DNA from 4 places in the Actinomadura sp. NTSP31 genome. Region 3 is predicted to be linked to each of the others. Evidence: riboswitches for the same ligand, from Rfam matches in the RefSeq annotation. Region 3 holds a riboswitch; each other region holds the start of a gene.

Region 1 (3,172 bases), on a different contig from region 3:
GTCCATCCCGGACGGCGAGACGTGCGCGGCCAGGTTCACCGACCCGAGGTTGCACACGGCCGCCTCGCTGTCGCCCGTGACCTCCAGGATCTCCGTGCACAGGTTGGACAGGTGGACGGTCCGGCCCGGCTCGGCGGTCTGGTTGCAGGCCCGGTTCGCGGCGTCCTTGAAGGTCATCCACCCGTTGCCGGTCTCCGCCAACGTGCGCAGCATCCGCCCGTACAGCTTGCGGGCCGGGACCTGCCGGACGTACCGGCCCTCCTTTTCGGCCGCCCGGTACGCGGCGTCGAAGGCGTCGCCCCACAGGTCCGTCAGCTCCGGGACCTCCTTCGGGTCGAACAGCGACCATGTCCCGTCGGCCTCGACGCGGCGCATGAACTCGTCCGGGATCCAGTTCGCCAGGTTCAGGTTGTGGGTGCGGCGCGCGTCCTCGCCGGTGTTGTCGCGCAGTTCGAGGAACTCCTCGACGTCGGCGTGCCACGGCTCCAGGTACACGCACGCGGCGCCCTTGCGGCGGCCGCCCTGGTTGACGGCGGCGACGGACGCGTCGAGCGTGCGCAGCCACGGGACGATCCCGTTGGAGTGCCCGTTCGTCCCCCGGATCAGCGATCCGCGCGAGCGGACCCGCGTCCAGGAGATCCCGATCCCGCCCGCGTACTTGCTGAGCCGCGCGACCTGCCCGTACCGCTCGTAGATCGCCTCCAGCTCGTCGCGCGGCGAGTCCAGCAGGAAGCAGGACGACAGCTGCGGGCGGCGGGCCGCGGAGTTGAACAGCGTCGGCGAGCTGGGCAGGTACGACAGCGTGCTGAGCAGCCCGTACAGCTCCGCCGCCTCGTCCACATTCTCGGACAGGCCCACGGCGACCCGCAGGAAGAAGTGCTGCGGGCGCTCCAGGACGAGCCGCGTGCGCGGATGCCGCAGCAGGTAGCGGTCGTAGAGGGTGCGGAGGCCGAAGTACCCGAACCGGTCGTCCGCGTCCTCGTCGATCAGGGCGTCCAGGGCCGCGGCGTTGGCGGCGACGAACGCGGCGGGGCCGTCGGCCAGCAGGCCCTCGGCGTGCGCGGCGGCGACGGACCCGGCGAACGTCCGGACCCCGGCTTCGGCGGCCTCGTCGCGGATACCGGCGGCCAGCAGCCGCGCGGCGACCCGGGAGTACCCCGGCTCCACCGCGACGAGCGCGGCGGCCTCCCGGGTCGCCAGGTCCCGCAGGCCGGCGGCGCTCGCGCCCGCGCCGCCCCGGACCGCGCCGAGCACCCGTTCCGGCGCGGTCCCCTCGATGCCGGCGCAGGCCGCCGCGACCTCGGCGGCGATCCCCCCGGTGGTGGCCGCCTCCGCCGGAGCCCGCATGGTGACTGTCACGTTCTCTCCCTCGTGAGCCGGCCTCGCGAGGGCGTGCGAACGGGCGCGACGGCATGCTGCCGCGCACCGTCCCCCGGCTCACCCGCGAAGCCTCGGACGTACGGCGTGCATGGCAGGTCTTCGGACTCGCGGGCGCCCGCGCCTCCTGCCGGAGACGCGACCTACTGGCCGTCGCTTCCCGATCCGGTCGCCCGGTTCAGTGCCTGTGACGGCGGTCGTTCCCGCTCACCGCTGCGGGGCAGTCCCGGACTTTCACCGGGTTCCCTCTTGCGACGCCCCCGCCGCGAGCGGCGGGGGCGAACCAGCACGGGGTTGAACCCTACATCTTGTTGATCCTCATTGCGCAACCCCAACATGTAGGGCGCGTCGGGGCCGGTTTCCGGGGTCGGATGCGGCCGGCCGGACGGAGGTGGGACGATGTCCCCGTCATGTCCCCGCGTCCCCGGCAGCCGGTCTTCCGCACCGCGCGCGCGGTCGTCTTCGCGACCGTCTGCGTGTCGTTGGCGACCCTCGGCCATGCCCTGGCGTCGCACGAGCCGGTACCGGGCTGGGCGGTGCTCGCCGGGTTCGGCGCGGTGCTGGCGGTCACGCTGGCGCTCGCGGGCCACGAGCGGTCCCTCCCGACGATCACGGGCGGGCTGCTCGGCGGGCAGTTCGCGCTGCACGCGCTGTTCTCGGGCGCGACCGACGGCATGCGCCACTGCGAGGCCGCCGTCCAGGCCGGGCACGGCGCGGCGATGCCGGTGCACGGCCCCGGCACGTCGATGACGCTCGCGCACTGCGCGGCCGCCGTGGTCGCGGCGTGGTGGCTGCGGCGCGGCGAGCGGGCCGCGTGGTCGCTCGCGCGGCGCCTGGCGTCCGCCGCCGACCGCCCGATCCGGCTGCTGCTCGCGCTGCTGCTCATCGAACCCGCGGAGCGTCCGGTCCGTACCCCGGTGGTGCCGGTGGCGGCCGGTGCCATGGCCACGGGACGTGCGCTCCGGCACCAGGTCGTCCGGCGGGGACCCCCGCCGCGTTCGAGGGCGCTCGCTCACCTCTGAGCGGAGCGCCGTACGTCACCGGACGCCGAACCCGGCGTGTCCGGCCCGATCCGTACGACTCGAACGGAGTTCCGTCTTGACCTCCCTCTCCCACGCCCGCCGGCTGGGCGCGGTCGCCTCGCTGGCCGGCCTCGGCGTCATCGCGCTCGCCACCGCCGCGTCCGCGCACGTCACCGTCAACCCCAAGACCGCCGAGCAGGGCTCCTACGCCAAGATCTCGTTCCGGGTGCCGAACGAGGAGGACAACGCCGACACCACCAAGCTCGTCGTGAACCTGCCCGCCGACCACCCGGTCTCGTCGGTGTCGGTCCGTCCCGTCCCGGGCTGGACGGCGAAGGTCGTGGAGTCCAAGCTCCCGGCGCCGGTCAAGACCGAGGGCGGCGAGCTGACCAAGGCCGTCACGCAGATCACCTGGTCCGGCGGGAAGATCGAGCCCGGCCAGTTCGAGGAGTTCGACGTCTCGCTCGGCCCGCTGCCGGCCGACACCGACACGATGACCTTCAAGGCCGACCAGACCTACTCCAACGGCGAGGTCGTCAAGTGGGAGCAGGACCCGGGCGACGGCTCGAACGAGCCCGAGCACCCGGCGCCCACGCTGAAGCTCACCCCGAAGGGCGCCACCGGCACCGCGACCGCCGGCCTCACCGCGCAGTCGAAGCCCGCCGCCAAGGCCGACGCGAGCTCCGACGACGGCACCGCGCGCGTGCTCGGCGGCGTCGGCATCGGCGTCGGGGTGATCGGCATCGCGGTCGGCGGCTACGGCCTGGCCCGCG
Region 2 (3,172 bases), on a different contig from region 3:
CCGAGGCTCGCTGCCGCCACCGCCGAGGTCACGCTGCTCTCGTGGCTCTCCACGGCGTCGGCGGTGTGCAGCCGCGCCATCGCCCGGTAGCGGCGCAGCTCGTCGCGGCGGTGACGGCTGATCAACCGGGTCGCGATGCCGTAAAGCCAGGGCCGCGCCGACGCGTGCGCCGTGTCGAACGCCGCGCGGCGCCGGAAGGCGATCAGGAAGGTCTCGGCCGCGATGTCGTCCGCGGCGTCCGCGCCGAGCCGCCGGTCCACGTAGCGGTGGATCTGCGCGTAGTGCCGGTCGAAGAGGTCCGCGAACCGTTCGGGGTTCCGCCGCGCCGCGGTGATGACGTCGGCGTCGGACGGCTCCGGGTCGGCGGATCTGCTCGTCTCAGAGGGGGCGCCCGTCACGGCTGGTCCCGCGGTGCTGGGGGAGTGGCCATGGGGGACCCTTCTGGCGGCGTGGAGGGTGGTCACGTCCTTGATTGCCCGGAACCGCCCCGTCCCTTCTCGCGGCGGCCGGTCAGGGGGCGGCGGGCGAGCGTCCGACGGCGTCCTGTGCGTGGACGGTCGTGAGCACCGTGCCGGCCAGCTCCGGTACGGACCGGCCGGTTCCCGTGTCGATGCGAGCGAGTCCCAGCCTGTCGACGGCGTCCAGCATGAGCGTCTGGTAGCGCTCGGTACGGGCGAGGAACCGGTCCATCAAGTGTCGTTCCTCGGGTGTGGCCTCCGCGTAGTGGCCCAATGCGTGTACGCGGGCGCGCAAGACGGCGGGGTCGGCGGTGAACCACACGGCGGCCGTGTGCGGGACGGCCAGTTCCGCGACGCGCGCCGGCCAGAGCGCCGACCCCTCCAGGACGAGTCCGCGGCCGGGCCCCGCCGCGTGATCCGTGACGATCTCCGCGATGCGGGGCCACAGCCTTTCGTAATGGTCGAGGACGGACCTGATCAGCTCATCGGTCGTGAGCGTCGCGTAATGGTCGGCGACGTGCGGTGGGACCTCGCGCTCCGGGGTCCGCCAGGGCCGTCCGGGGTGGCGCGCCAGGTAGTCCGTCGACCTGTGCTCGAATCCGAGCTCGTCCGCCACGGCGGCCGCGATGGTCGACTTTCCGGTGTTGGACGTCCCTCCGATCAGCACCACCCGTACTTCGCCCATGGCGGCGACCTTACTGTCCGGGGCCGACTATTCGGATGCCGCGTTCACCAGCGGTCGTGGTGGAGGGCGGCGTCCAGGGGACGGCGCCGGCGCCAGCCGTGCCGTTCGAGATCGGGGACGGTCTCCAGGTGCGTGACCGGGCCCAGGCACAACCAGGCGACAGGCCGGATGCCTTCCGGTATGCCGAGGAGGTTGCGCAGGTGCGGCTCCCGGTAGAACGACACCCAGCCGACGCCCAGGCCCTCGGCCGTGGCCGCCAGCCAGAGGTTCTGGATGGCCAGGCACACCGAGTACAGGCCCGCGTCGGCGATCGCGTGCCGTCCGAGCACCGCCGGACCGCCGCGCTCGGCGTCGTAGGTGACCACGACCGACAGGCTCGATTCGAGCACCCCGTCGATCTTGATGCGGGCGAAGCGTTCGGCGGCGTCGCCGGTGAGGTCGGCGGCGAAGGCGTCGCGCTCGGACTGGACGTGGTCGTGGAAGGCGCGCCGGACGTCCGGGTCGCGGACGACGACGAAGTCCCAGGGCTGTGAGAGGCCGACACTGGGGGCGGCATGCGCCGCCGTGAGGACCCGGTCGAGGACGTCCGCCGGGATCGGCGCCCCGGTGAACTCGCCGCGCACGTCGCGGCGGCGGTGGATGACGTCGTAGAGGTTCATGGGCAGGCTCCCGCTGCGGTCGGGCCGCCGGGACGGCGGCCGTCGGAGCGAGGCCGGTCTTCGGACTCCCGGATCGACGCCCGTCCGCCCGCCTTCCCGGCCTGGCGGCCAGTGGCCGCGCTCGCGCGCGTGGGCGGCAGCTCCCCGGTCACCGCGGCGGGCCCGTGCCGGATTCGCACCGGCTTCCCGATTCTCCCCGAGGGGCACCTCGCGTCAGTTCATGCCGCGAAGATCATACCGGTGGGGAGCCCGGTCAGCGGCGCTGGAAGCCGTCCTTGGTGCGCAGGCCGTAGCCGACGGCGCGGTCGATCGAGATGTGCGCGAGCCAGCCGCAGAGACCGGCGAAGATCGGGGCCCACGTGATCGGCGCGACGGTGTAGAGCGCCATCAGCGCGAGGGGGATCAGCGCGCGGTGCGCGGTGTTGTAGTAGGGGACGGCGCGCGCCGGAAGCTGCCCGCGTTCGACGGTGTGCGCGTCGCGCGCCCCGGCCAGGAACGTCAGGTCGGGCGCGATGAAGAACGCCACCGCGACCAGCGCCGCGAGCCAGCCGTGGTTGACGCCTTCGAGAACGGCGAACGCGCTCCAGAACAGCGCGTTCGCCGCCCAGGCGGCGCGGCGGGCGATGAGCGGGACGGAGTGCTTGCGGACGGTCGGGACGGTGACGCTGCTCATGGCCTGCGGCCCTCCTGCTCGGCTAATGGCGTTAGCTACAAGCTAAAGCTAATTCCATTAGCTGTCAAGCTACTGTTAGTTGAGGCCCCGCTCAGCGGAAGAGGGCGGCGAGGCGGGGGAGCCGCAGCCGGGTCTCGGCGTCGTCCTCGACGTCCCAGCCCTCGCCCGCCGGGCGCTCGGGCCGCCGCATCGCGTCCAGGGCCCGCTCGAACGCCGCGTCGAACGACGCCGTCTCGCCCAGAGCGCGCTCGTACGCCTCTTTGGCGGCGTAGTGGAGGCCCTCCGCGCCGATCCAGCCACGGCCCTCCCGGCCCATGCGCACCACCGTGGACACGCCGGCCAGAGAGTCGGGATCGCCGACCGCCCGGGTGAACACCTCGCGCCCCAGCAACGCGAGCCCGGCGCGGAAGTCCATGAAGCCGTCGTCGCCGCAGCCGCCCTCGATCAGGTAGGCGGCGTTCCAGAGCGGCCGCCGGTACGCCGAGTCGAGCAGCCGCGTCAGCAGGACGTCGAACGCGACGATCGCGGGGCCGTCCAGGCCGGACAGCCGGGCGGTCACGAGATCGACCAGCGGGTCGTCGGGTGAGTCGCGGTCGTCGGCGCGCTCGCCGGCCTCGGCCCGCGCGGCCCCGATCAACGCCCACCAGGCGTTCTCGTCCATCCAGTCCTCCACCCGTTCCGGCTCCGCTCTGCGCGA
Region 3 (3,172 bases):
CTGCCGATCTTGATCCGGCCTTCCTCGAAGGAGAACAGGACGGTGGCCGGAGGCTGCGCTCGCTCACCGGTGCCGTGGCCCGACCTGCCGTCCGCACTCATGATGGCCGTGCCGACCTTCCCGACCTCAGCGGTCTGGCGGAACAGGACGCGTCCGGCGCGCAGATCGGTTCCGCCCGCGACGGTGTCGAGCGCGTGGACGGTGACCGGTCCGAGGCCTCCGCCCGCGACGTCCGCGAGGGTGTAGCCGAGGGTGCGGCCGTCGGCGGCCCAGACGATCTCACCGAGAGCGGCCGTCCCCGTGGTGGTCCACGTGCGCCGCCGTCCGGTGGTGATGTCGAGGACAGACAGGGCGGGCGGCGCCGGCCGAAGCCGCGGAACCGCGCCTCCGCCGGACGCCTCGCCGTCGTTTCCGGCGCACGGCGCGGACGCGAAGGCGAGGCGGTTCCCGTCCGGGCTGACCGCCGGCCCGCCGACGATGCCGGGGAACGCCCCGCCGGTGACCGGGTGGAGCCCGGTCACGTGCCCGTCGCCGGTGAGGCGGAACCAGTACAGGCGCGTCTCGCACCTTTTCGCCTGCACGGCCGCGACGACGAACGTGTTGTGCGGCGCCTCGACGATCGCCTGGGCAGGTCCGGCGCCCGACGGCGCCCGGACCGTGTCGGCCGGCTTCGGCTGCCCGCGGCTCCGCAGCGCCAGCACTCTGACCCACGGCTGCGTCTCGCTCCTCCCCGCCTCCACGGAGAACCGGGGCTGCCGGTACTCGTGCCGCGGCTTCCCGCCCGCCCAGGGGCGGCCGTCCGGGTCGTCGGCGGGGGCGTCCGTGAACAGCCTCGCTCCGGAGACGACCGCGACGATCGCCGCGACGGCCGCCGCCACCGACAGCACGGCCGGCACGCTCGGTCGGCGCGCCCGCCGTGCGGGGGCGGGGGCGTCCTCGTCCGGCCGGGGGTTCGGTTCGTCGGGCATCCGACGATCATCGCGGCCGGGGGCGCCCGGCGCGCGGGGTTCGCGCCGATCGGGTTAGGGTGTGGGCGGCGGCAAGGGAGGAAGCCGGTGCGAATCCGGCGCGGTCCCGCCACTGTCACCGGGGAGCGGACCCCACCGAAGGCCACCGCGCGAGCGGGAAGGCCGGGGCGAGCGCCGATCCGGGAGCCAGGAGACTCCGTGCCGCCGCCGTACGAGCCGTCGTACGGCGCTGCGACCTGCGATTCGGGGCGAGGACCCCGGGTGAGGACCCGATCCGCGTGATCCTGCTGCTGTCCACTTCGGACACCGATCTGCTCAGTGCGCGTGCGAGCGGCGCCGGTTTCCGGCTCGCCAATCCGGCCCGCACGTCCGTGGACGACCTGCCCGCGCTGGTGGACGGCACCGACCTGGTGGTCGTGCGGCTGCTCGGCGGCCGCCGCGCGTGGGAGGACGGGCTGGACGCGCTGCTCGCCGGCCCGCGCCCGGTGGTGGTGCTCAGCGGCGAGCAGGCGCCGGACGCCGAGCTGATGGAGCTGTCGACCGTCCCGGCCGGGGTGAGCGCGGAGGCGCACGCGTACCTGGCGCACGGCGGGCCCGGCAACCTCGCCGAGCTGTTCAACTTCCTGTCCGACACGGTGCTGCTCACCGGATTCGGGTTCGCTCCCCCGGCGCCCACGCCGACCTGGGGCGTGCTGGAGCGCGAGAGCAAGCCGGGTGACGGCCCGGTCGTGGGCGTCCTGTACTACCGGGCGCACCACCTCGCCGGGAACACCGCGTTCGTCGAGGCGCTGTGCGAGGCGGTCGAGGCGAAGGGCGGGCGGGCGCTTCCCGTCTTCTGCGCGTCGCTGCGCACCGCCGAGCAGGAGCTCCTCGAAACGCTCGGACGGGCGGACGCGCTGGTCGTCACCGTGCTCGCGGCGGGCGGCACGAAGCCGGCGTTCGCGGGTGCGGGCGGCGACGACGAGGCGTGGGACGTCGGCGCGCTCGCGGAGTTGGACGTCCCGATCCTGCAGGGCCTGTGTCTGACCAGCGAGCGCGCCGCGTGGGAGGCCAACGACGACGGCCTGTCCCCGCTGGACACCGCGACGCAGGTCGCGGTGCCGGAGTTCGACGGCCGGATCATCACGGTGCCGTTCTCGTTCAAGGAGACCGACGAGGACGGCCTGAGCGTCTACGTCGCCGACCCGGAGCGCGCCGCGCGGGTCGCCGGGATCGCCGTCCGGCACGGACGGCTGCGGCACGTCCCGGCGAAGGACAAGCGGGTCGCGCTGATGCTGTCGGCGTACCCGACCAAGCACGCGCGGATCGGCAACGCGGTCGGGCTCGACACCCCGGCCAGCGTCGTGAAGCTGCTCGCCGAGATGCGCGACCACGGCTACGACGTCGGCGACCGGCTGCCCGCCGGGGGCGACGCGCTCATGCACGCGCTCATCGCGGCGGGCGGCCAGGACCCCGACTGGCTGACCGAGGCGCAGCTCACCGGCAATCCCGTCCGCATTCCGGCCGCGCGGTACAAGGCCTGGTACGCGACGCTTCCGGCGGATCTGCGCGAAAGCATCGAGCGGCACTGGGGGCCGCCGCCCGGCGAGCTGTTCGTGGACGACTCGCGCGACCCGGACGGCGAGATCGTCCTCGCCGCGCTGCGGTCGGGGAACGTCGTCGTGATGGTGCAGCCGCCGCGCGGGTTCGGCGAGAACCCCGTCGCGATCTACCACGACCCGGACCTTCTGCCCAGCCACCACTACCTGGCGGCGTACCGGTGGATCGCGGACGAGTTCGGCGCGGACGCCGTCGTCCACGTCGGCAAGCACGGGAACCTGGAGTGGCTGCCCGGCAAGTCCGCCGGGATGTCGGCGTCCTGCGGGCCGGACGCGGCGATCGGCGACCTGCCCCTCGTCTATCCGTTCCTGGTCAACGACCCGGGCGAGGGCACGCAGGCCAAGCGCCGCGCGCACGCCACGCTGGTGGACCACCTGATCCCGCCGATGGCGCGGGCCGAGAGCTACGGCGACATCGCGCGGCTGGAGCAGTTGCTGGACGAGCACGCGAACATCGCGGCACTCGACCCGGCGAAGCTGCCCGCGATCCGCGCGCAGATCTGGACGCTGATCCAGGCCGCCCGCCTCGACCACGACCTCGGCCTGGACGACCGGCCGCACGACGCCGAGTTCGACGACTTCCTGCTGCACGTGGACGGCTGGCTG
Region 4 (3,172 bases), on a different contig from region 3:
CCGAGCGCGACCCCGTCCGGCTCGCGGAGCTCACCGACCGCTACGCCGAGCGGCTCGGCACCGGTGAACGGCGTGTCGCGGCGTCCATCCTGTTCCAGGGCCTCGCGTCGCGGCTGTTTTCGCCGGTCGTCGCGGCGGCGGTGCACGGGGTCGTCCCCGACCTGTCCGGCCTGCACTGGCGATGGGCGCCGGGCGCGCCCATCGCCCTCTGGCTCGCCGACCCTCGCGGGTGGCGCGCCGACGGCCCGGCCGAGGCCGCCGAGCTCGTCCACGACGCGGTCGTCACCGGCCAGTTGGAGCCGCTGCGCGCCACGATGCGGGCCGTCTCCCGCCTCGCGGACGGCCTGCTCTGGGGGAACGCGGCCTCCGCTCTCGTCGGCGGCCTGAACGTCGGCCCGCGCGACCCCTTCCGCGGCGCCCTCGTCCGCGAACTGCTGGCCCGGCCCCCGCTCGCGGGAGCGGGGGCGTTCGGCCCGCGCGGATTCGTCCGCCGCAACTGCTGCCTGTACTACCGCGTCCCGCCCGGCGGGGAGCTGTGCGGGGACTGCGGCCTCCGCCGGGCGCCCGGTCGCGCCCGTTAGACGGAGGCGAGGGATCGGCGGCGGGCGCCCGCCCGTTCCGTCAGGTAGCCGAACAGCAGCCCGATCGCGGCCCACAGGACGAGCTGGACGCCCAGGGAGGCGATCCGGAAGTTCCACAGGACCGTCGCGGGGAAGTGCTCCGGGATCGCGTCGGGCTCCGGCGTGAGCCGGTACACGACCGCCAGCAGGACGGCGTAGCCGACCGCGGTCACCGTGGCCGCGTTCCATGCGCCGAGCCGGGGGACGAGGCGGCGGCACACGATCACCGCCGCGGTCGTCGCCAGCACCCCCAGCGCCATCATGCAGAAGTACAGCGCCGTCCGGCCGCCGATGGTGGTCGGGTTGCCGACCGCCGGGGGCGTCGCCGGGTACTTCAGGAACGGCACCAGCTCGATCGCCACGAACCCGGCGAGGGCGACCAGGGCGGCGGTGGCGCGGGCGCCGAGCCGTCCGAGCCGCCCGGACGCGAAGGCGAACGCGATCGAGAACAGCCCGCCGAGCGCCACCCCGTACACGGCCATCGCGGTGATCAGGCCGGCGGTCTTCTGGACGCCGCGGCCGACGACCTCCGGTTCGTGCCCGGCGTGCCCGGCGTGCGCCCTCGCCTCCTCGAAGGCGATGGCGTGCCCGACCTGCGGTTCCCCGTACAGCCAGGCGACGACCAGCGCGAGGGCGGCAGCGGCCAGGCCCGCGAGCATCCCGCGGACCAGCAGTGTTCTCATCATCGGCTCGTGAATCCCCCGGGCCTAGTGGCAGGGGAAGCCGAGCAGGTGCCGGCCGTCGTGGGTGAACTCGTGCACCCAGGTGCCGCCGAAGAGCGACGTCGCGCCCTGTTCGGCGCCGACGAAGTAGATCAGGACCGCGGCCAGCACCACGGCGAGCACCGCCCACGGGACGATGTCGCGGATCGGCAGGCGCAGCGGCGCGGGGGACGGCTCTGCCTGCGGGGACGCGGCGGACGGTACGGCGGACTCGGCCATGTCGGGTTCTCCTCACGGGGTGCACTCGCCCCGGTTGCGGGAGGACGACGGGTCAGTGTCCTGACTCCCAGATCGCCGTCTCCCTCCGACCTTCCCGCCGGCGTGCGCCGGCCGTGGTCGTCGAGCGGGGGAGACTCCCTGGTCACAGTGGCGGGACCGTCCTGGATTCGCACCAGGTTCCTGCGCACCGTCGCCTCGATGTGAACTTGTCGAGGAGAGCGTCTCCTCTCCCCTCCGGCCCGTCAACCCCGCGAAGAGTGACAAAGGTGACGCCCGGGCCGCCGGCGGCGAGACCCGCGTACCGGGATATGAGACGAAAGCCCAAGCAGTGAGACGTTTGCAGTACAGTACGCGCATGGCTTCCCGCAGCATTCGTCTGGCCGTCATCCCCGGTGACGGGATCGGCCCCGAGGTGGTCGCCGAGGGACTGAAGGTCCTCGAGGCCGTCGCCCCGTCCAGCGACCTCGCGTTCGAGCAGACCTCCTACGACCTGGGCGCCGCCCGCTGGCACCGGACCGGGGAGACGCTGCCCGACTCGGTGCTCGAGGAGCTGCGCGGCCAGGACGTCATCCTGCTGGGCGCGGTCGGCGACCCGAGCGTGCCGAGCGGGACGCTGGAGCGCGGGCTGCTGCTGCGGACCCGCTTCGAGCTCGACCACTACGTCAACCTCCGCCCGGTGAAGCTGTTCCCGGGCGTGACGACCCCCCTCGCCGGCGTCACGCCGGACGACATCGACATGGTCGTCGTCCGCGAGGGCACCGAGGGCCCGTACACCGGCGTCGGCGGCGTCCTGCGCAAGGGCACCCCGCACGAGGTCGCCACACAGGAGAGCGTCAACACCGCCTTCGGCGTCGAGCGGGTCGTCCGATACGCGTTCGAGGTCGCGGCCTCGCGCCCCCGCAAGAAGCTCACGCTGGTCCACAAGGACAACGTCCTCACCTTCGCCGGTGATCTCTACCAGCGCACGCTGAAGCGGGTTGGCGCGGAGTACCCGCAGGTCAGCACCGACTACTGCCACGTCGACGCGGCCACCATGTTCTTCGTCGGCCAGCCGCAGCGCTTCGACGTCGTGGTCACCGACAACCTGTTCGGCGACATCATCACCGACATCGGCGCCGCGATCGCCGGCGGCATCGGGCTCGCCGCGTCCGGCAACGTCAACCCCGACCGGACGGCGCCGTCGATGTTCGAGCCGGTGCACGGCAGCGCGCCCGACATCGCGGGGCAGGGCAAGGCCGACCCGACCGCCACGATCCTGTCGGTCGCGATGCTGCTCGACCACATCGGCGCGGGCGAGGCCGCCCGCCGCGTCGAGCAGGCCGTCTCCGACGACCTGGCCGAGCGCGGCGCGCTCGGGACGCGGTCGACCGCCCAGATCGGCGACGCGATCGCCAAGCGAGTATCGGGCTGAGGGCGCGCCTCTCCGGCTACGAGCAGGGACACTCCGGGCGCGCCTCGCGGCGCGCCCGGTTTTCCGTATGCGCCGCGTGCGAGGAGTGGGGGCAAAGAACGAAGTACGACAATAGGGACTAAGGACGCCGCAGCGGCAAGGGAGCCGCACCGGCGATCGGGAGAGGACGAACGGCGATGAGCGACACCCTGGACTTCGAG

What was found. Region 3 has a riboswitch for cobalamin ahead of cobN (cobaltochelatase subunit CobN). Riboswitches for the same ligand answer to the same signal wherever they lie in the genome.
Region 1: linked by a shared signal. The riboswitch ahead of ACA514_RS31900 (ribonucleoside-diphosphate reductase subunit alpha) and the one ahead of cobN (cobaltochelatase subunit CobN) in region 3 are both predicted to bind cobalamin.
Region 2: linked by a shared signal. The riboswitch ahead of bluB (5,6-dimethylbenzimidazole synthase) and the one ahead of cobN (cobaltochelatase subunit CobN) in region 3 are both predicted to bind cobalamin.
Region 4: linked by a shared signal. The riboswitch ahead of ACA514_RS48155 (CbtB-domain containing protein) and the one ahead of cobN (cobaltochelatase subunit CobN) in region 3 are both predicted to bind cobalamin.

Annotation. Positions count from the first base shown of each region.
Region 1 covers NZ_JBGNUT010000022.1:105,862-109,033, reverse strand. Annotated here, with positions in the region: gene ACA514_RS31900 (ribonucleoside-diphosphate reductase subunit alpha) at 1-1,359, opposite strand, end outside; cobalamin riboswitch at 1,453-1,680, opposite strand; gene ACA514_RS31895 (hypothetical protein) at 1,788-2,399, shown strand; gene ACA514_RS31890 (YcnI family protein) at 2,476-3,172, shown strand, end outside.
Region 2 covers NZ_JBGNUT010000006.1:141,269-144,440, forward strand. Annotated here, with positions in the region: gene ACA514_RS12520 (RNA polymerase sigma factor) at 1-398, opposite strand, end outside; gene ACA514_RS12525 (hypothetical protein) at 511-1,143, opposite strand; gene bluB (5,6-dimethylbenzimidazole synthase) at 1,188-1,802, opposite strand; cobalamin riboswitch at 1,836-2,028, opposite strand; gene ACA514_RS12535 (DUF4260 family protein) at 2,056-2,475, opposite strand; gene ACA514_RS12540 (DUF4240 domain-containing protein) at 2,567-3,136, opposite strand.
Region 3 covers NZ_JBGNUT010000001.1:374,669-377,840, forward strand. Annotated here, with positions in the region: gene ACA514_RS01610 (hypothetical protein) at 1-968, opposite strand, end outside; cobalamin riboswitch at 1,046-1,165, shown strand; gene cobN (cobaltochelatase subunit CobN) at 1,247-3,172, shown strand, end outside.
Region 4 covers NZ_JBGNUT010000065.1:4,335-7,506, reverse strand. Annotated here, with positions in the region: gene ACA514_RS48165 ((2Fe-2S)-binding protein) at 1-581, shown strand, start outside; gene ACA514_RS48160 (CbtA family protein) at 578-1,306, opposite strand; gene ACA514_RS48155 (CbtB-domain containing protein) at 1,328-1,561, opposite strand; cobalamin riboswitch at 1,594-1,786, opposite strand; gene ACA514_RS48150 (3-isopropylmalate dehydrogenase) at 1,917-2,972, shown strand; gene ACA514_RS48145 (branched-chain amino acid aminotransferase) at 3,149-3,172, shown strand, end outside.